2 regions of the Streptomyces sp. NPDC093225 genome follow, and region 1 is predicted to be linked to the other one. Evidence: riboswitches for the same ligand, from Rfam matches in the RefSeq annotation. Region 1 holds a riboswitch; the other holds the start of a gene.
The links. Region 1 has a riboswitch for S-adenosylmethionine ahead of thrC (threonine synthase). Riboswitches for the same ligand answer to the same signal wherever they lie in the genome.

Region 1 (10,570 bases):
GTTGGCGCCGGCGGCCACGTTGCGCAGGCCCTCGCGGACGAGCGCCTGGGCGAGGACGGTCGCGGTGGTCGTACCGTCACCGGCGACGTCGTCCGTCTTCTTGGCGACTTCCTTGACCAGCTCGGCGCCGATCTTCTCGTACGGGTCCTCGAGCTCGATCTCCTTGGCGATGGAGACACCATCGTTGGTGATCGTGGGGGCACCCCACTTCTTCTCAAGGACGACGTTGCGACCCTTGGGGCCAAGGGTGACCTTGACGGCGTCGGCGAGCTGGTTCATCCCGCGCTCGAGACCGCGCCGGGCCTCCTCGTCGAACGCAATGATCTTGGCCATGTGAAGTGGTCCTCCCGGACTGGGGTGGATTGCTCCGGGACCGCGTCTGGCGCCCGCGACGGACGGCCTGCGTGCCTGGCAGTTCCTTCCCGCCAGGCCTGCGGGCCTCACCGACCCGATCCTCGTCTTTATCACTCTCACCCGGAGAGTGCTAACGCCAATGATTAGCACTCGGCACCCTCGAGTGCAAGCGGCTCTCGCGAAGCGGGCCACCCCTGACGCACCGTCGGCCGCCCCTCCCGCGCCCCGCCGCCGCGCTCCGGCCGCCCCGTCCCGCCGACTCGCCCGCGCGCGCCGCGGGGGCCCGGACGCGCGCGAGGGGCCCGCCTCCCTCACGGGATGCGGGCCCCTCGGCCGTATGCGTCGTGCGGTCGCTCGCGCGCGGCTTAGGCCAGCTTGACCATGTCCGCCTGCGGACCCTTCTGGCCCTGCGAGATCTCGAACTCGACTCGCTGACCTTCTTCAAGGGTGCGGTACCCGTCCATCTGGATCGCGCTGTAGTGGACGAAGACGTCCGCACCACCGTCGACCGCGATGAAGCCGTAGCCCTTCTCCGCGTTGAACCACTTGACGGTGCCCTGAGCCATGCCTAACTCCCCTATTACTGGCCCTTGCGCGGATCCGCACTTCGCGGACCCGGGTCAGACCTTGCGCCGTAACGCGCCGACCGCGGCTGAATGTATCTGCATGGACGCTGTCTGCAACAGGTCATTCCGACGAGAATTCAGGACACCCTGATATCGGCAAATAGCCCCAGGAGTCACGGCATCGGGGGGCAATTCGGGCCGGATGAAACACGCCAACAGCCCATATCGCACACGCAGGTTGACCCGATGTCGACCATCGCGGCGCCCGCTCATATGCGTATGGCATGAACGGCGAGGGGGGCTACCCCAACCCTACCGCGCGCAACCAACCAGAATCGCCCCCTCCGCTTTTTGCGGAGGGGGCGATTCTATGGACTGCACGTGCAGCATTTATCGACTGGCCACGGACATTCGACGGACTTTCGATTAACAGAAGGGTTCGACTTCGAGGGTCTCAGCAGCCGCCGGCGACGGCCGGGATGATCGAGATGCCCGCGCCGTCCGGCGTCGGAGCCTCCAGACCGCCCTCGAAGCGCACGTCGTCGTCGTTCACGTACACGTTCACGAAGCGGCGCAGCTTGCCCTGGTCGTCCAGCACGCGGGCGGCGATGCCCGGGTGGGCCTGCTCCAGGGAGCCGATGACCTCGGCGAGGGTCGCGCCCTCGGCGGGCACCTCGGCCTGGCCGCCGGTGTAGGTGCGGAGGATGGTGGGGATGCGGACGTTGACGCTCATGCGCTTGTCGCCTTCCGGGAGGTACGGGGGTGCAGGGGTGGTCAGGAGGCCAGGCCGGCGGCGCGGAACGCGTCCAGGCTCGGGCGGATGGTCGCGGTCTGGCCGGTGCCGGAGACCGCTTCCAGGGTCTTGAGGCCGTCGCCGGTGTTGAGGACGACCGTGGTCAGGGTCGGGTCCAGTACACCGTTGTCGATCAGCTTCTTCGTGACACCGACGGTCACGCCACCCGCCGTCTCGGCGAAGATGCCCTCCGTCCGGGCGAGCAGCCCGATGGCGTCCACGACCTGCTCGTCGTTCACGTCCTCCACGTAGCCGCCGGTGCGGCGGGCGATGTCGAGCACGTACGGGCCGTCGGCGGGGTTGCCGATCGCGAGGGACTTGGCGATGGTGTTCGGCTTCTGCGGGCGGACCACCTCGTGCCCGGCCTTGAAGGCGGTGGAGACCGGGGAGCAGCCCTCGGCCTGGGCGCCGAAGATCTTGTACGGCTTGTCCTCGACCAGGCCGAGCTTGATGAGCTCCTGCAGACCCTTGTCGATCTTGGTGAGCTGGGAGCCGGAGGCGATCGGGACGACGATCTGGTCGGGCAGCTGCCAGCCGAGCTGCTCGCAGATCTCGTACGCCAGGGTCTTCGAGCCCTCGCCGTAGTACGGGCGCAGGTTGACGTTCACGAAGCCCCAGCCCTCGCCCAGCGGGTCGCCGATGAGCTCGGAGCAGAAGCGGTTGACGTCGTCGTAGTTGCCCTCGATGCCGACCAGGTCGCCGCCGTAGACGGCGGCCATGACGACCTTGCCCTGCTCCAGGTCGTGCGGGATGAACACGCAGGAGCGGAAGCCGGCCCGGGCGGCCGCGGCGCCCACGGCGCCGGCGAGGTTGCCGGTGGAGGAGCAGGACAGGGTGGTGAAGCCGAAGGCGCGGGCGGCCTCGACGGCGATCGCGACGACGCGGTCCTTGAAGGAGTGCGTCGGGTTGCCGGAGTCGTCCTTGACGTACAGCTTGCCGGTGATGCCCAGCGCGGCGGCCAGGTTCTGCGCGTCGACCAGCTTGGTGAAGCCGGGGTTCAGGCTCGGCTTGTCGGCCACGTCGGCGGGGACGGGCAGCAGCGGGGCGTAGCGCCAGATGTTGTTCGGACCGGACTCGATGGCCTTGCGCAGGGTCTCCGGGTCGCCGACGGGCAGCTCGTAGGCCACCTCGAGAGGACCGAAACACTCGACACAGGCGAAAATGGGACCGAGGTCGAAGCGCGTCCCGCATTCGCGACAGGAGAGCGCGGTGGCGGGACCGAGGTCGACCTGGGCGGGGGTAGCAGACTGTGCAGCCATGATGGCGAGGCCCTTTCTCCTCATCTTCCCCATGGCGGACGTCGCCATGAGACGGAATTGGCACCTTCCCTAGCCGGGAGCCTCGCGGCGCGACGGTGCGCACGAGACCGGCTGGAGGGTTGCCGGGGCTTCAACGGGCCGTGTCCCTCTGCCCCTCTGGATGAGCGGTATTCGATTGTCAACGCGGCATTCGACCCCCGACATGCGATGGTCATCCGCGTTGTTCAAGACTGTAACCGAAGGGCCGGGAGGCGGAAGGTTCCGTCCGAACGGCGAGATGGCGATCACCCGACGGGGATCGCCGAAGGCATCGACGAGCGAGGGGATCCGCGTGCTGGAAGAGGTGGAGCGCTGGCTCGCCGGTCGGTCCTGGTCGGCGGCCGACCGCACGCTCGACCAGCTGGTGGCGGCCAAACGGGCGACGGGCAGCACGGTCAGCGTGGTGCTGCCCGCCCTCGACGAGGAGGCCACGGTCGGGGACATCGTCGAGACGATCCGGCGCGAACTGGTCGAGGGCGTGCCGCTCGTGGACGAGCTGGTCGTCGTCGACTCGGGCTCGACCGACCGTACGGCCGAGGTGGCGGCCAAGGCGGGTGCGCGCGTGGTGCACCGGGACGCGATCCTGCCCCGGATACCCGCCCTGCCGGGCAAGGGCGAGGTGCTGTGGCGGTCGCTGCTGGTGACCTCCGGCGACATCGTGTGCTTCGTGGACGCGGACCTGCGCGACTTCTCGGCGGACTTCGTGTCCGGGATCGTCGGGCCGCTGCTGACCGAGCCCGAGGTGCAGTTCGTCAAGGCGATGTACGACCGTCCGCTCGGCAGCGCCGACCTCGACTCGGTCGCCGCGGGCCGGACCGGTCAGGGCGGGCGGGTGACCGAGCTGGTGGCCCGGCCACTGCTCAACCTGCACTGGCCGCAGCTGGCCGGCTTCGTGCAGCCGCTGGGCGGCGAGTACGCGGTGCGCCGCTCGCTGCTGGAGCGGCTGCCGTTCCCGGTGGGGTACGGGGTGGAGCTGGGACTGCTGGTGGACGCGCTGCACACGGTGGGGCTGGACGCGCTGGCCCAGGTGGACGTCGGCGTACGGGTGCACCGGCACCAGGACGGGCAGGCCCTGGGGCGGATGGCGGCGGCGATCTACCGGACCGCGCAGCTGCGGCTCTCCCGCGGGCACCTCGTACGGCCGGTGCTGACGCAGTTCGAGCGGGGCGAGTCCGGCTTCGAGCCGCGGACCTACGCCGTGGACACCGAGGAGCGCCCCCCGATGGTCGAAATCGAGGAGTACACACGTTTGAGCGGGCGCGAGGCGGGCTAGGTTCGCGGCATGGCTTCCGAGGCATCCAAGGACCATTCCGCACCCCCGCGCGTGCTCGTCGCGGCGAACCGCGGCCCCCTCTCGTACGCCCTCGCCGAGGACGGCACGCTCAGTGCCCGCCGCGGCGGGGGCGGCCTGGTCTCCGGCCTGTCGGCCGCGCTCGCCGAGCACCCCGGATCGCTGTGGGTGTGCGCGGCGCTGGGGCCGGGCGACCGGGAGGCGGTGCGGCGCGGGGTGTCCGAGCCCGGGGTCCGGATGCTGGAGATCGACCCGGCCGTCTACGACGACGCGTACAACGGGATCGCGAACTCGGTCCTGTGGTTCACCCACCACGGCCTGTACGACGTCCCGCGCGAGCCCGTCTTCGACGCGGAGTTCCGGCGCCGCTGGGCGTCGTACCGCGAGTACAACCGGGCCTTCGCGGACGTGCTGGCGGCGCGGGCGGCGCCCGGCGCGGCCGTGCTGATCCAGGACTACCACCTCTCCCTGGCCCCGGGCCTGCTCCGGCAGGCCCGCCCCGACCTGCGGATCGGGCACTTCACGCACACCCCGTGGGCCTCGGCCGACCAGCTGGCCATGCTGCCGGACGACGTCCGCGAGGAGCTGGTGTGGGGGATGCTCGGGGCGGACGAGCTGGGGTTCCACACGTGGGCGTGGGCGTCGGCGTTCATGTCCGGCGCCCAGCTCGACGGCCCCGGTGGGGTGGCCGACCCCGTCTGCCCCACCGGTGACCCCTGGCGGGGCGTCGCGCACCGCCGGGGCGGCGGTCCGCGGCGCCGCACGCGCGTGATGGCGCGCCCGCTGGGCGTGGACGGCGACGAGCTGCGGGCGCTGGCGCACCGGCCGGAGGTGGACGGGAAGCTGGCCGCGCTGCGCGCCGAGGTGGGGGACCGGAAGACGATCGTCCGGGTGGACCGCACCGAGCTGTCGAAGAACATCGTGCGCGGCCTGCTGGCCTACCGGGAGCTGCTGCGGAAGCGTCCGGAGTGGCGCGGCCGGGTGGTGCACCTGGCCTCCGCCTACCCCTCCCGCCAGGACCTGGCGGTCTACCGGGAGTACACGGCGGCGGTCGCCACGCTCGCCGCGGACATCAACGACGAGTTCGGCACGGCGGACTGGGTGCCGGTGCTGGTCTCGGTGCAGGACGACTTCCCGCGCTCTCTGGCGGCGTACCGGCTGGCCGACGTCGCCCTGATCAACCCGCTGCGGGACGGCATGAACCTGGTCGCCAAGGAGATCCCGGTGGTCTCGGAGCGCGGCTGCGCGCTGGTGCTGTCGACGGGCGCGGGCGCGTACGGGGAGCTCCGCGAGGACGCGCTGACGGTGAACCCGTACGACGTCTCGGCGACGGCCGCGGCCCTGCACGAGGCGCTGTCGATGGGCGACGCGGAGCGGGCGGACCGTACGAAGCGGCTGGCCGCGGCGGCGGTGGCACTGCCGCCGGCCCGCTGGTTCGCCGACCAGCTGGACGCGCTGCTCACCGACGCGCCCGGGTCCGAGGGCCCGTAGCGCCTCGCAGCCACAGTCGTGGTGTGTGGGGGAGCCTCTTGAGGCGTCGTGGCAGGCTGGTCCGGAGGCAGGCCCGGGCCTGGGGTGGCCGAAGGCCAGGGCCGGAGGCCCCTTGCCCCAGGGGTGGGCCTGCCGCAGGGCCTGCAGGCCACGACGGGTCAAGAGGCGAGGGGCCCCACGCACCACGCCCCCGGACCTACCCGACCGCCGCGGCCAACCCCGCCAGGAACTCGACCACCGCCGCCGGCCCGTCGAGCACCAGGTCCGCCCGCTCGGCGAGCTCGACGACCTCCGCGCTGCCGCTGCACACCAGCAGTCCCGGCCGCCCCTCCGACCGCAGCTTCTCGACGGCCGAGAACGCCGCGAGGTCTCCCAGGTCGTCGCCGGCGTAGAGGACCGACCTGGCTCCGGTCTCGGCCAGGTACTCGGCGAGTGCGACGCCCTTGTCCATGCCCGGCGGGCGCAGCTCCAGCACGGCGCGGCCGGGCTCGACGATGAGGCCGTGCCGGGCGGCCAGCTCGGCCAGCGGCTCGCGCAGGGACTCGAACGCGCGCTGGGGGTCGGCGGCCCGGCGCGTGTGCACCGCCACGGACCGGCCCTTCTCCTCGATCCAGGTGCCGTGCCAGGCCCCGATCCCGTCAAGGAAACCGGGCAGCTCGGCGCGTACGCCGGCCACGCCGGGGTGCGGCGCGGGGGCCTGGACGGTGCCGGAGACGGCGTCCCAGCGTTCGGCGCCGTAGTGACCGAGGACGGTCAGGCGCTCCAGGCCGGGTACGCCCGCGAAGCCGCCGTAGCGGACGGCCACGCCCGCCGGGCGGCCGGTGATCACGGCCACGGAGCCGACGTGCGGGGCGAGGGCGGCGAGGGCGGGCACGGCACCGGGGTGGGCGCGGGCCAGGTCGGGGTCGGGGACGATCTCGGCGAGGGTGCCGTCGAAGTCGAGGGCGACGACGGTTCCGGCCGGGTCTCGCAGCAGCGCGTCGAGCGCGTCGCGGCCGGCGGTCGTGGTGGGCTTCGGCAGGTCGTGCGGTGGGCTCCCCATGGGTCCGACCCTACCGGCGCCGGGCGCCGGGCGGGGCGGTTCCGGCCGCCTCCGTGGTCGCGACGGTGCGGGCCGGGGCCGCGGCGGAGGCGGGCCCGGCGCCGCTGCGTCAGCGGCGGGCCGTGCGGCGGGCGGCGCGGATGCGGCGGAGGCGGTTGACCGTGGCGGGGGCGTGTTCCAGGGCCCTGGGGTCGTCGAGGAGGGCGTTGAGCAGCTGGTAGTAGCGGACCGGCGACATGCCGAGGCCCTCGCGTATCGCGCGCTCCTTGGCACCCGGGCCGGGCCAGCTGCGCCCCTCGTACGCGAGCACGGCGGCCTCCCGCTCCGAGAGCGTGCCGCCCGCCGCGCCGTGGTCCGTCATACCTGCACACTATCGCCGCGCACCGACACCGCCCGGCCGGGGCCGGGCGGTCTCCTCGGGCCGGTCCGGCCGGGCGGCGGGGCCGCCCACCCGGTGGCCGCTAGCGGGTCTGGTCGGCCTGGCGGGCGGCCGAGGCGATGGCCTCCAGCGTCTTGGCCGGGCCCTTGGCGTCGGCCAGGGACTTGCCGACGGTCGTCTTGATGTTCTCGCTGACGCCGGCCCAGGACTTCTTGCCGACGGGGTAGAGCCGGGCGTTCGGCAGCGCGGCCAGGAAGGTCTTCAACCGGGCCTGGGCCGGTGCGGTGCTCGCGCTCATCGCGCGGTAGCCGCTGGTGGTGACGGGCAGCAGGCCGTAGGTGTTCGTGAAGCGGGTCACGTTCTTCGCGTCGTAGACGAAGTCGAGGAACTGGCCGGTCTCCTTGCGGTGGCCGTTCTTGAAGGCCATCACCCAGTCGGCGACGCCCATGGCCGGCTTGTCGCGCCCGTCGGCCGTCGGCAGCGGGACCATGCCGAAGTCGACGCCCTTGTCCGCGGCCTCCTTCATGAGCTTGGGGTGGCCGTTGACCATGCCGACCTCGCCGCGGGCGAAGGCGTCGAAGGCGTCCTGGCGGTTGAGCTTCCACGGCGCGACCGGCCCCGTGAGGCCGGGCTCGTAGAGGTGCTCGCGCAGCCAGTCGAAGGTCTTGACGTTCTCGGCGGAGTCGATCGCGTACGCCTCGTCGCTGTCGGTGTAGCCGCCGCCACCGGCCAGCAGCCACTGCATGGTCTCGGCCTGGGCCTCCTCGCGGCCCAGCGGCAGCGCGAACGGGGTCTTGGCGGTGCCCTTGAGCTTCTTGGCGTCGGCCTCGAGGTCGTCCCAGCTCCTGGGCTCGTCCGCGATGCCGGCCTTCTTGAAGAGCTTCTTGTTGTAGAAGAGCAGGCGCGTGGAGGAGACGAACGGCATGCCGTACTGGACGCGCTTGACCTTGCCCGCGTCCGCGAGGGGTCCGAGGAAGTCGGCCTGGGTGGCCACCGACAGCAGCTCGTCGGCGGTGTAGAGCTTGCCGTCGGCGGCGTAGTCGGCGTACGCGCCGATCTGCGCGACGTCGGGGGCCTCGCCCTTCTCGACCATCTCCGCGACCTTGGCGTCGACCTCCTCCCAGGAGTAGACGCTCACCTCGACCTTGATGCCGGGGTGGTCGGCGGTGAAGGCGGCCGCGAGGTCATTCCAGTACCCGATGGAGGAGTTCGCGTCACCGTCGCCGTAGTCGGCCGCCACGACCTTGAGGGTGACGTCGTTGTCACTGGCGAGGCCCCCGCAGCCGGCGAGCGTCGCGGTAAGGCAGAGAGCGGTGCCGGCGGCCGCCAGGGCCCGGCTCAGGCGCGTCGTCAAGGGAGTCCTCAGTCTCACGAATCCGTCGTTCCACTTGTCCTGTACCCGTAAGGTCTACACCACTCCTCACGCCGCCTTCACACGAGGGCCACCCCAAGGCCCCCTATTTGTATGGCCGGTCAACAATCCCTCCTCAGTGGACTAGACCTTTCCTCTCCCCCACGCGAGACTGTCCCTGTGAAACCCGTGAAACACGTCATCGCCCTCGATGTGGGCGGCACCGGGATGAAGGCCGCCCTCGTCGGGGCGGACGGCACGCTGCTGCACGAGGCACGGCGCGCCACCGGCCGCGAGCGCGGCCCCGAGGCCGTCGTCGAGTCGATCCTGGACTTCGCCGCGGAGCTCGGCGCCCTCGGCCGCCGGCAGTACGGGCGCCCCGCCGAGGCCGCCGGCGTCGCCGTGCCGGGCATCGTCGACGCCGAGCGCGGCGTCGCCGTGTACGCGGCGAACCTCGGCTGGCGCGACGTACCGATGCGGGAGCTGCTCAGCGCCCGCCTCGACGGGATCCCGGTGGCCCTGGGCCACGACGTGCGCACCGGCGGCCTGGCCGAGGGCCGCATCGGTGCCGGCCGCGGTGCGGACCGGTTCCTGTTCGTCCCGCTCGGTACGGGCATCGCGGGCGCCATCGGCATCGCCGGCCGGATCGAGGCCGGCGCCCACGGGTACGCCGGCGAGATCGGCCACGTCGTCGTCCGCCCGGGCGGCCCGCAGTGCGGCTGCGGCCAGCGCGGCTGCCTGGAGACCCTGGCCTCCGCCTCGGCGGTCAGCCGCGCCTGGGCGGCCGCCAGCGGCGACCCGGAGGCGGACGCGGCGGACTGCGCCAAGGCCGTGGCCTCGGGTGACGCGCGGGCCGCGGCCGTCTGGGACGGGGCCGTGGGCGCCCTCGCCGACGGCCTGGTCACCGCCCTCACCCTGCTGGACCCGCGCACGCTCATCATCGGTGGCGGGCTCGCCGAGGCGGGGGAAACCTTGTTCACACCGCTGCGGACGGCCGTGAAGGAACGCGTGACGTTCCAGCGGCTGCCCGACATCGTGCCGGCGGCCCTCGGGGACACCGCCGGCTGCCTGGGCGCGGGTCTGCTCGCCTGGGACCTACTCGCCACGGAGGTATCCGCCTGATGGGCGCAAGCGCAGTCAGCACCGTTCTCTCCGGCGCCAGGGTGGTGCTGCCCACGGGGACCGTCGAGAACGGCCGCGTGATCGTGGCGGGCGACCGCATCGCGGGCAGCGCCCCCCAGGACGCGCCGGTGGTCGACCTGTCCGGCCACTGGGTGGTGCCCGGCTTCGTCGACATGCACAACCACGGCGGCGGCGGCGCCTCCTTCACCTCCGGCACGCCCGAGGAGGTGCTGCGCGGCGTCCGCACGCACCGCGAGCACGGCACCACCACCCTGGTCGCCTCGACCGTCACCGGCGAGCTGGACGAACTGGCCCGACGGGCCGCGCTGCTGGCGGAGCTGGTGCAGCAGGGCGACCTGGCGGGCGTCCACTTCGAGGGGCCGTTCATCTCCCCGTGCCGCAAGGGCGCGCACAAGGAGGACCTGCTGCGCGACCCCGACCCCGCCGAGGTGCGCAAGCTGATCGACGCCGCGCACGGCACGGCGCGGATGGTCACCCTGGCCACCGAGCTGCCCGGCGGCCTGGAGTCGGTACGGCTGCTCGCCGAGCACGGGGTGATCGCCGCGATCGGGCACACCGACGCCTCGTACGAGCAGACGGTCGAGGCCATCGACGCGGGCGCGACCGTGGCCACGCACCTGTTCAACGCCATGCCGACGCTGAACCACCGCACCCCGGGCCCGATCGCGGCCCTGCTGGAGGACGAGCGGATCACCGTCGAGCTGATCAACGACGGCACCCACCTGCACCCCGCCACCGTCGAGCTGGCCTTCCACCACAAGGGGCCCGAGCGGGTCGCACTGATCACCGACGCCATGGACGCGGCCGGCTTCGGCGACGGCACCTACCACCTGGGCCCGTTGGAGGTCGAGGTCAAGGAGGG
Region 2 (10,570 bases), on a different contig from region 1:
GGAGCTTCGCGGCGTGCTCCCCGGCCTCGTTGAAGCGCTCGGTGGCCTGCTCGGCCTCCTCGAAGAGCCGGTCGACCCGGGCTCGGGCGCCGGCACCCGGTTCCTCGGGGGCGGCGTGCGCGGGGACACCGGTCAGGGCCGCCGCCGCGGTCGCCGCCGCGGCGGCGGTCAGGACGGTGAGGCTGGTGCCGCGCGTACCGCGGTCGAGGCCCGAGGCGGGCCGGCGATGGGACGCCACAGGAGCCGTACCCCTTCCGCTCGCGCGGGGCCCGGGTCCGCCCCCCGTGGACGGCCGTGTTCCGGGGCCCGCGCTGGCCGACAGTAGCCGCGCGGGGAGGGCGGGACCAACGACCGTCGGGGGCACGCACAGTGACGCCCCGCCGGAGAACACAGGTCACCGGCGGGGCGCGGGGTCAGCTTGGGTTGTCGCGATTCGCCCGATTGGGCGGGTGGCGGCGGGTCGTCGTCCGATTGATCCGGACCCGCCGACGGGTGTTGCCGTCAGGCGACGCGGACGCCGAACTGGAACGGCATGTAGTCCATGTTCTCGTACTTGACGCCGCCGCGCGGGTTCGAGGCGTGCAGCACCGTGTTGTTGCCGGCGTAGAGGCCGACGTGGTGCAGGTCAGAGTAGAAGAAGACCAGGTCGCCCGGCTGGAGCTGGCTACGGCCGATCCGGGTGCCGTCGTTGACCTGCGTGTAGGTCGTGCGCGAGATGCCGACGCCGGCCTGCTTGTACGCCCACTGCGTCAGACCCGAGCAGTCGAAGGCGTTGGGGCCCTCGTAGCCGGATATGTAGGCCGAGCCCAGCTTGGTTTTGGCGTACGCCAGGGCCTCGCCCGCGTGGCCCGATCCCTTGACGTTCGGGTCGAGGCTGCCGCCGCGACCGCCGCCGCCACCACCGCGGCTGGCGCGGGTGTTGTCGTCGTCGTTCAGCCGCTGGCGCTCTTCGGCGGTCAGGGAGTTGAGCAGCTTCTGCGCCTCGGCGAGCTTGGCCTGGATCTCGGCCTTCTTCTCGCCGAGCTCCTTGCGGGTGTCCGCCAGGTCCTTGAGCTTGCCGGCGGCCTCCTGGCGCTCCTGCGCGAGGGCCCGCTGCTTCTCCTGGATCTTGTGGACGGACTCGACCTGCTTGGCGCTCAACTGGTCGAGCACGGAGGCCTTGGCGAGGTATTCGTCCGGGTTGTCCGACAGCAGGAGCTGGATGGAGCTGTCCACACCGCCGTTGCGGTACTGGGCGCTGGCCATCGAACCCATCTGGTCGCGCATCTCGTTGAGCTCGGCCTGGCCGCGGGCGACCTTGTCCTGGAGCTGGCCGATCTCCTTCTCGAGCTTGCGCTGCTGCTCGCGGGCCCCGTTGAACTTCTCGGTGGCCTTCTCCGCCTGGTCGTACAGACCGTCGACCTTGGACTTGACCTCGTCCTTGCTCGGCTTGGCGGGGGCCGCCTGCGCGTTCTGGGAGGCGAGGGCTACTGCTGCGGCCGCGAGCGCGGTGAGCGTGGTCACACGAGCGCGGGTCGGCTGCTTGGGTCGACGGTGGGACGCCACGGGGGCGAGCTCCTTCTTCCTCGAGCCGCCGAACGAAACGCAGTCGCGGCGGTACCTTCGCGGCCACCCCGAATGAGTGATCAACCGCACGAAGGTTTGAGCCCAGACCCTAGTGACCTTTCTGTGATCAGTTCAAATCCTGACGAGCAAAATCTCGCCCGGAAGCCCACTTCTTCACATCCAGAGCACGCTGCGTACCGGCCACTTGACGGACCGTCCCTGCCAAATCGGGCATAGTGCGCAGTACTTGACTAGGCGCGTGAAAGCCGCTTGAGGAGCAAGAGGGACGCAACGGGCCGCGCCCCCGCGCGGGCCACCCCGTCGGCCACCTCGCGGTCGGTGGACGCCACGACCACCGGCCGGCCGGGCGGCTCCGCCCGCACCAGCTGCCGGATCAACTCGTCAGCGGTGACACCGGCCTTGGAGAACAGCACCCGCACCCCGCGCGGCGGCGCGAGCAGCACCGGCGCGGCCAGCTCGGCGCCGTCGAAGACGCACGTCACCTCGGCACCGGTCTGCGCCGCCAGCATCGACAGGCCGCCCAGCAGCCGCAGCCGCTGCTTCTCCAGCGGCATCGTCGGATAGCCGGTCTTGGTCACGTTGTAGCCGTCGACGACCAGGTGCACCTGCGGCAGCGCCAGCAGCTGGTCCAGCAGCGCCGGGTCCGTCTCCGACAGGGCCCGGGCCGCGATGTCCTTGGGCGTCATCCGGCCCGGCTCCACCGCGTCGACGGTGTCCGCCGGCCGTACCGAGGCGGGCGGCAGGGCGAGCTCCCGGCGCAGTCCCTGCGCCGACTCCAGCACGGTGTCCAGCAGCAGCCGCAGCCGCATGTCCTCGACGCTGCGCCCCTCGCGGGCCGAGCGGCGGCTGGCCTCCAGGGCCGCCTCCACCTCGGTCAGGCGGGACTTCAGCCGCCGGCCCTCGCTCTCGGCCGCGGCCACCTGCGCGGCGGCCTCGGCACGGAACGCGTCGGCCTCGGCCGCGGCCTTCCGCAGCGCCGCCTCGCCGCGCTTGACGTCGTTCAGGGCGCTGCGCAGCTTGCGCTGAAGCGATTCGGCTTCCTTGCGGGCCGCCTCCAGCTCGTGCCGCTGGTGCTCCCCGTGGGTGCGCTGCTGCTCGCGCAGCAGGGCCAGCTCCTCGCGCAGTCGTTCGAGCTCGCGCTGGGTCTCCTCGCCGGCCCGCTCGGCGTCGGCCCGCTGGGCCTCCTCGCCCGCGGCCGCCACCAGCTTCACCCAGCCGGCCGGGCGCAGGACGTACGCCACCGCCGCCACGTCCAGCGGGTCGGCGGCGGCCGGCGACGAGCCGGACTCCAGGGCGGCGGCCAGCTCCGGCTGCGCCTCCCGGAGCCGTTCGGCGATCCGGCCGCGGAAGACCGGGTCGCCCTCCAGCGCGGCGGCCATCGCGTTGCCCGCGAACTTGGCGCGCCGCGTGGGGGTGAACCGGGCGTACTGGCGCAGCTGCGACGGCAGGTCGGCGAGCGTCAGCCCGCCGAACGCGTCGGCCGTGAACGCGACGACCCTGCGCCGTACGCCTTCCGGCAGAGGCCGGTCGAGCGCCTCGGCGTCGCCACCACCGGCCGCGCCGGCCGGTTCAGCGCCGCTTGCAGGCTCCACAATCCGTCACCCCTACCGTCGGTTCCTCAATCGGCGGGTGCCGCTCCCTCAGGAGTCGGCGCCCGGCCTGTCCACGAGCTCGATCTGGTCCACCGCGTTGCACCAGCGGCAGCGGACCGACTCGATGGTCTCACTCAGCACCTCGCGCTCCTCCACCTTGGGCTCTCCGGCGAGGTCGAGGTGGACGTACTCGACCACCTTCGACGAGCGGGTGACGTCGAAACGGGTGAGGTTGCCGCACAGGGTGCAGCGCCAGCGGGTCGTGGCGGTCGGCAGGGGAACCGTCATCGGGCCGATCTCTCCTTCGTGCGTGCCGCGCGGTCCGGATCGGTCGCGGGTTCACCCCGTCGTGACTCCACGCCGTCGTCGCCCCACGGCTCACTTCGGTACGCCTTCGGTACCGCTCGTAACCCTACGGCCTTACGGCAGCCCCGGGTGGGCCCCGTCCCGCATACGGGACGCGGCGGGGCGGCCTGTTCCGTTCCGTCCCGATAGGTCATGCTCTGTTCATGATCGTAAGGTGCGGAGCCGTCCGGGGCGCGGTGATCACCCACGCCCTGATCGCCGCCGGCGCGGTGCTGTTCCTCGCGGGGCCGCTGTCCGGGTTCGTCCCGTCGTACGGCACCGGGGACGCGCTGCTCGCGGAGCAGACCGCCTACCTGCGCGAATGGGGCGTGGTCCCCGACGAGCTCTTCGCCGGCGGCATCCGCACCGCCCTCACCCCGCTGACGGCGCTGTTCGTCCACGGGAACTGGCTGCACCTGCTCGGCAACATGCTCTTCCTGTACGTCTTCGGCGCGATGACCGAGGAGCGGATGGGCCGAGTGGAGTTCGCCGTCTTCTACCTCGTCTGCGGCTACCTCGCGATGGTGGCGTACGCGGCGGCCAACGCCTCCTCCGACCAGACGCTGGTCGGCGCCTCGGGGGCGATCTCCGGGGTGCTCGGCGCGTTCCTGTGCCTCTTCCCGCGGGCCAGGGTGACCAGCGTCTTCCCGTTCCTCTTCTTCCTGCCGCTGCGCCTGCCCGCCTGGGTGGTCCTGCTCTTCTGGTTCGCGCTCCAGGGCCTGGCCCAGTACCGGGCCGGCAGCGGTCCCGGGGTGGCGTACCTGGCCCACCTCGTCGGCTTCACGCTGGGCTTCCTGTACGCCTGGGGCCGCTACCGGCGTACGACTACAGTGAGGAGATCAGCCGCGGCCACCGAGGGAGACAGCACGCCGTGATCACTGCCCTTGTCCTCATCAAGACCAGCGTGGACCGGATCCCGGAGATCGCCGAGCGGATCGCGGCCCTGGAGAACGTCAGCGAGGTCTACTCGGTCACCGGTACGTACGACCTCATCGCCCTCGTGCGGGTCTCCCGCCACGAGGACCTGGCCGACATCATCCCCGGCCGGATCAGCAAGATCCCGGGCGTCGAGGCCACGGACACCCACGTCGCCTTCCGCACCTACTCGCAGCACGACCTCGAGGCGGCCTTCGCCATCGGCCTGGACGCCTGACCGACACGGCGACGAAGCGACGGAGGGCGGTGCCGGGACCCCCGTCCCCGGCACCGCCCCCGCGTCCGCGGCGGTCAGCGGGCGTCGAACGCCGCCAGGACCTCGCCCAGCCGAACTCGCAGGAGCCGGCGGTGCGGGAGGTCACCGCGGTCGACGAGGACGTACAGCGCCCGTAGCGTCCGCAGGGTGTTGGAGACCCAGGCCGGGGCCGGGCCCCGGGCCACTCCCCGCAGGGCGGCCTCCAGCGGCAGCAGCCAGTCGGTGGCGTCGCCCTCCCCCGCGTCCCGACGGTCCAGGGCCAGGGCGAGGCCGCGGGCCAACCGGTCGTCCTCCAACTGGTCGAACACGTGGTCCGTAGGGGCCAGCAGGCGGTCCGCGGCCAGTGCCGGCATGCGTCCCGGCGCCACCTCCGGCCGCTGCCCGAAGGCGCCCAGCAGGTCGGCGCCGTGCGCGGCCGCGTGCAGCCAGCCGAGCCGCTCGTCCCAGCCGCGCAGATCGTCCTCGGTGACGTACCAGTGGGCGAAGGCGTCCACCCATCCCGCGGCGAACTCCCCCTTGCGCACCAGCATCCGCAGCACCAGCGGGGCGAAGGTGCGGGCCTGCACCTCGGGGTGACCGAACCGGGCCGCCATCTCGTCGCCGAGGGCCCGTCGCCGCGGCGCGTCGATCACGCCACGGTCGATCCAGGCCGCCAGGACGGCGTACGCCGCCCCGTCCCTGACCTCGGGGTCCGGGTCGGCCAGCGCGCGGGAGAGCCCGGCCACCAGGTCGTCGAGGCCGTGTCCGGCCGGCACGGTGTACCCGGCGTCCGCGATGCCCTGCCACATGATCATGAACACAGCGTAGGGAGTCCCCGGCCCGGCCCCCAGCGAACAATCCGACGGGCCGGCGCCGAGGCCCCCCCGACGGCAGGGCGCGGGACGGGGAGCCACCCCGGCGGCGGGCGGGGGATCAGACGGCCGGGACGCAGCGGCCTTCCTGCGTGCGGTACTCCCACTGGGCGCCGTGGGAGACCAGCTCCCGCACGGCGCGGACGAACCGCTCCACGTGCTCGTCGGGGGTACCCGCGCCGAAGCTGACCCGGATCGCGTTCAGCGACCTCTCGCCCGGGGCGGCCTCCGGGGACCCGCACGCGCCGGGCTCCTGCGGCGCGCCGCCGAGCAGGGTGCGCACCAGCGGGTGGGCGCAGAACAGCCCGTCGCGCACGCCGATCCCGTACTCGGCGGAGAGCGCGGCCGCGAAGTGCGAGCTGTTCCAGCCCTCGACGACGAACGAGATGACGCCCACACGGGCCGCGTCCGCGCCGAACAGCGAGAGGACCCGTACCTCGGGGACCTCCGCGAGGCCCTCCCGGACGCGGCGCACGAGCTCCTGCTCGCGGGCGACCAGGCGGTCGAAGCCCGCCTCGGTCAGGGCCCGGCAGGCGGAGGCGAGGGCGTAGACGCCGATGACGTTGGGCGAACCGGCCTCGTGGCGGGCCGCGGTGGCGTGCCACTCGACGGCCACTCCCCCGTCCTCGTCGCGGGCGACCGTGCGGGAGGCCCCGCCGCCGGCGAGGTACGGCGCGGCCGCCTGCAGCCAGTCGGCCCGGCCGGCCAGCACGCCCGAGCCGAAGGGCGCGTACAGCTTGTGTCCGGAGAAGGCGACCCAGTCCACGTCGAGGTCCTGCACGGAGACCGGGTGGTGCGGGGCCAACTGGGCGGCGTCCAGGACGATGCGGGCGCCGTGCGCGTGGGCGGCCGCGGCCAGCTCCTTGACGGGCCACAGCTCGCCGGTGACGTTGGAGGCGCCGGTGACGCACACCAGGGCCGGGCCGTGGGGGTCGCGGTCGGCGAGTGCGCGCTCCAGCGTGTCGACGGCCTCGGCGGGGGTGCGCGGGGCGTCGAGGTAGGTGACCTGGTGGCCGCTCCAGGGCAGCAGCGAGGCGTGGTGCTCGGTCTCGAAGACGAACACCCGGCAGTCGGCGGGCAGCACGTGGGCGAGCAGGTTGAGGGAGTCCGTCGTCGAGCGGGTGAAAATCACCTGATCGGAGGAACGGCAGTCGAGGAACTCGGCCACCGTGGCGCGGCTGGCCTCGAAGAGGTCGGTGGACAGCTGGGAGAGGTACCCGGCCCCGCGGTGCACGCTCCCGTAGTACGGGGCGTACGCCGCGACGTCGTCCCAGACCCGCTGGAGGGCCGGGGCGCTGGCGGCGTAGTCGAGGGCGGCGTAGGTGACCTCACCACCGGTGACGAGGGGGACGGTGACGTCGCGGCCGAGGACCGGCAGCGGCGCGGCGGCGCAGTCGGCGTCGGCCGCGTGGGCGCCGGCGCAGCAGGCGTCGGCGCCGTCCTCGGCGGCGGCCGGGGCGGTGGGGGTGACGGTGGCGACGTAGGTGGTGGCGGCTACGGCGGCGGCGTTCGGGTACGCGGACATGGCGGTATCTCCCGGGGCATGCAGGGTGAATGGCTTCGCTGACCCCGCCGGGGGTACGCCTGTACGGTCGCGCGGGCGGGGGTGTGCCTCGACGTACGGCGGGACGGACACCGGGGATCCCGGCGGGGCCGCGCGTACGGAGGGGTGGAGAAGAGGGGCGCTGGGCGCCTATCGCATTCGCTTGCTCACGGAAAAACGCTCCTCGAGGACCAGGACCCCTGGTGGTCGAGGGGTCCGCGCTTGCCGCGGACCTCGCTGCCCACGGCCTGGTCATCACCCGGGGCACCCCGCCACGGACGGAGGGTTGCCGGACAGCAAGCCGGGGCCAAAACGCTGTCACTCGTGACCTGTGAGCATCCTGCCGACAAGATCCCGGCCCCGCAACCCGTGTCCGCATCCCGGACAGCCGTACCGCGAACCCGTGTTGGGCCGCGGCCGGGTGCGGGAGTGCGGGGAGGTGGCGGGGCGCGGTGGGGGCGCGGAGGCCGCCTCAGGGGCGCTCCCACACCGTGACGGCCACGGTGATCTGCCGGTCGGGGTCGGAGAAGCCGGTCACGGTGAGCCGGGCGACCCGGCCGTTCTCGGTCCCCACGCAGGCCGTGTCGCCGACCTGTACGTCCAGGGCGTTCTGCCCCAGTCGGCTGTTCAGCAGCTCGACGCACTGCTGGCGGGAGGGTGACCGGGCCCCGCTCCAGGCGACGAGGGCGTAGGGGCCGTACAGCTCGTGGGTGCCGCGGGGGCCGAGGTCGCCGAGCGGGGCGCGCGAGGGCGGGGCCGAGTCCAGGAACCAGCCGCCGGCCCGGTAGCCGCTGCCGTCCACGACCAGTTCGCCCTGCCACCGGACGCGTACGGGGCGCGGGGCGGGCGGGGTCGTCTCCGGCGGCTCCTCGCGGGGCGGGTCCGGACGGGTGGGTGGTGCGGTGTCGGTCGGGTCCGTGGTGGGCGGTCGCGTGTCGGACGCGGAACGCGTCGGGGTGGGCGTGGGGGTGGGGGTGGGCGTGGGTGTCGGGCCGGTGGAGGTCGCCGGGCGTCCGGACCCCTCGGGCTCCGCGGGCCAGGTCGTCACCACGGACGGCACCGGGGCGGCGGCGCCCGGCCCGTCCCCCGGCGCGCCGATGAGGGCGACGGCGAGGTTCGCGGCGGCGCCGACGAGAGCCACGGCCAGGGACCCGAGGATCGTGATGACGGCGGCCTTCACGCCGGGGTCCTGCTCGCGGTACCAGACGCCCAGTCCGGCCCATCCCCGTACGGCCCCCGACGCCGTGCCCGGCGACCCGGGTCCGCCGGTTCCCGGCCGCGGCCCGGGTGCGGGGCCGGCGTGCCCGGGCGTGCCGTGACCGGGCGTGCCGTGACCGGGCGTGCCGTGCCGTGGCGTCGGCGTGCCGGGATCCGGTTCCTCGCGATCGCCCATGGCGTCCCCCGTGCGGCGGCGTGCCCCTGGCGGTCCCGCGACCGCGCGTCCGCCCCGACGCCCCAACTGTAGCCAGCGGCGCCCCCGTTGACCCGGATTGCCCGCGGGCCTCCGCGTCACTGCCCTGCGGGGAGAACCCCCGGTCCGGGCGCGGGGCGCCACGGGACCGGGGGCCAAGGGGGGCGTCAGGCGTTGCTGGCGGCCACCCAGCGGTCGAGGGTCGCACGGGCCGAGCCGGAGTCGATGGACTCGGCGGCCCGCGCCATGGCGGCGACGAGCTGCTCCTCCAGCGACCCGGTACCGGGGTCCGCCGCGACCAGCGCGGCCGCCGAGTTGAGCAGCACCGCGTCCCGGACCGGACCGGTCTCACCGGCCAGCAGGCGCCGCGCCACGTCGGCGTTGAACGAGGCGTCCGCGCCCCGCAGCGCGGAGACGTCGACCAGCGGCAGGCCCACGTCCCGCGGGTCGAAGGCGAGCTCGGTGACGCCCCCGTCCCGGACCCACCACACCCGCGACGTGGACGTGGTGGTCAGCTCGTCGAGCCCGTCGTCGCCGCGGAAGACCAGCGCCGAGGCGCCCCGCTCGGCGAACACGCCGGCCACGACGGGCGCCATCCGGGGGTCGGCCACGCCCGCGGCCACCGACCGCACCCGGGCGGGGTTGGTCAGCGGGCCGAGCACGTTGAAGGTGGTGCGGATGCCGAGCTCCTTGCGGGCCGCGGCCACGTGCCGCAGCGCGGGGTGGAACTTGACCGCGAAGCAGAAGGTGATGCCCGCCTCCTCCGCGACCTGGGCGACGCGCGCCGGCGTGAGGTTGAGGTTGACGCCGAGCTTCTCCAGCACGTCGGAGGCGCCGGACGCGGAGGACGCGGCCCGGTTGCCGTGCTTGACGACCTTGGCACCCGCACCGGCGACCACGATCGAGGACATCGTCGAGATGTTGACGGTCTTCGCGCCGTCGCCGCCGGTGCCGACGATGTCGACAGTGCGGCCGGAGACCTCGATGAGGTTGGCGTGCGCGTACATGGCCCGCACCAGGCCGTTGATCTCGGCCACGGTCTCGCCCTTGGCGCGCAGGGCGACCACGAAGCCGGCGATCTGGGCGTCGGTGGCCTCGCCGCGCATGATGCGGTCCATGGCCCACGCGGTGTCGTCCGCGGTCAGGTCCTTGCCGTTGAGCAGGGCGTCGAGTACGGCCGGCCAGGACCCGGCCGCCACGCTGTCGCCGCCTGCCGGGGTCACAACGTTCATGGTCCGCTCCTGGGGTCCACAGCCGGATGAGGCCCGGATGCGTTCACACGGGCCCCCATGTCACCCTCAGCCTATCCACCCCCCACGGACGGCGAAGAGCCCCGTCCAGCGTGTGGACGGGGCTCTTGCCGTGGCGACTACATGTCGTGGTCAGCCGGCGGTGCCGGGTGACCGTCGGGGATCAGTGGTGGCCGTGGCCGCTCTGGATCTCCTTGAACTCCTCCACCGTGGGCTTCGGAATCTGGTTGCCCTCGGCGTAGTAGCCCTTGCTCAGCTTGGCGCGGAGCTTCTCGCCGGCCTTCACCTTGCGCTCGACACCGTTCTCGTCGACCGTCGGGCCGATCTCCACGGGCGCGTACTGCTCGTGCGAGGTCAGCTTGTGCAGCTGGCCCTGCGGCAGCGGCTCGTGGACCTCGATGAACTCACCGTGCGGCAGGCGCTTGATGATGCCGGTCTCGCGACCGTGCAGCACCTTGTCCCGGTCGCGGCGCTGGAGGCCGAGGCAGATGCGCTTGGTGATGATGAACGCGATGACCGGGCCCACGAAGAAGCCGATGCGGGTGAACCAGGTGATCGAGTTGATCGACAGGTGGAAGTACTGCGCGAACATGTCGTTTCCACCGGCGATCAGCAGGATGACGTACCACGTCAGCCAGGCCACACCGAAGGCGGTACGGGTCGGGACGTTGCGCGGGCGGTCCAGGATGTGGTGCTCGCGCTTGTCGCCGGTGACCCAGGACTCGATGAACGGGTAGACCGCGATCGCGACCAGGACCAGCGGGAAGATGACCAGCGGGATGAACACGCCCAGGACGAGCGTGTGGCCCCACAGGTTGAT

Region 2: another riboswitch for S-adenosylmethionine. It lies ahead of ACIQCH_RS20775 (aminotransferase class V-fold PLP-dependent enzyme); the one in region 1 lies ahead of thrC (threonine synthase).

What each region holds. Positions count from the first base shown of each region.
Region 1 is NZ_JBIVNX010000020.1:109,456-120,025, reverse strand. It holds gene groL (chaperonin GroEL) at 1-333, opposite strand, end outside; gene ACIQCH_RS20120 (cold-shock protein) at 720-920, opposite strand; gene ACIQCH_RS20115 (MoaD/ThiS family protein) at 1,375-1,653, opposite strand; gene thrC (threonine synthase) at 1,695-2,996, opposite strand; SAM riboswitch class I at 2,990-3,139, opposite strand; gene ACIQCH_RS20105 (glucosyl-3-phosphoglycerate synthase) at 3,304-4,284, shown strand; gene ACIQCH_RS20100 (trehalose-6-phosphate synthase) at 4,294-5,793, shown strand; gene otsB (trehalose-phosphatase) at 5,990-6,835, opposite strand; gene ACIQCH_RS20090 (DUF3263 domain-containing protein) at 6,945-7,196, opposite strand; gene ACIQCH_RS20085 (ABC transporter substrate-binding protein) at 7,297-8,568, opposite strand; gene ACIQCH_RS20080 (ROK family protein) at 8,755-9,687, shown strand; gene nagA (N-acetylglucosamine-6-phosphate deacetylase) at 9,687-10,570, shown strand, end outside.
Region 2 is NZ_JBIVNX010000022.1:4,808-15,377, forward strand. It holds gene ACIQCH_RS20740 (NlpC/P60 family protein) at 1-238, opposite strand, end outside; gene ACIQCH_RS20745 (NlpC/P60 family protein) at 502-1,545, opposite strand; gene ACIQCH_RS20750 (NYN domain-containing protein) at 1,797-3,161, opposite strand; gene ACIQCH_RS20755 (hypothetical protein) at 3,207-3,446, opposite strand; gene ACIQCH_RS20760 (rhomboid family intramembrane serine protease) at 3,668-4,378, shown strand; gene ACIQCH_RS20765 (Lrp/AsnC family transcriptional regulator) at 4,375-4,656, shown strand; gene ACIQCH_RS20770 (DUF2785 domain-containing protein) at 4,731-5,489, opposite strand; gene ACIQCH_RS20775 (aminotransferase class V-fold PLP-dependent enzyme) at 5,608-7,071, opposite strand; SAM riboswitch class IV at 7,303-7,419, opposite strand; gene ACIQCH_RS20780 (hypothetical protein) at 7,562-8,482, opposite strand; gene trpD (anthranilate phosphoribosyltransferase) at 8,668-9,732, opposite strand; gene ACIQCH_RS20790 (cytochrome bc complex cytochrome b subunit) at 9,914-10,570, opposite strand, start outside.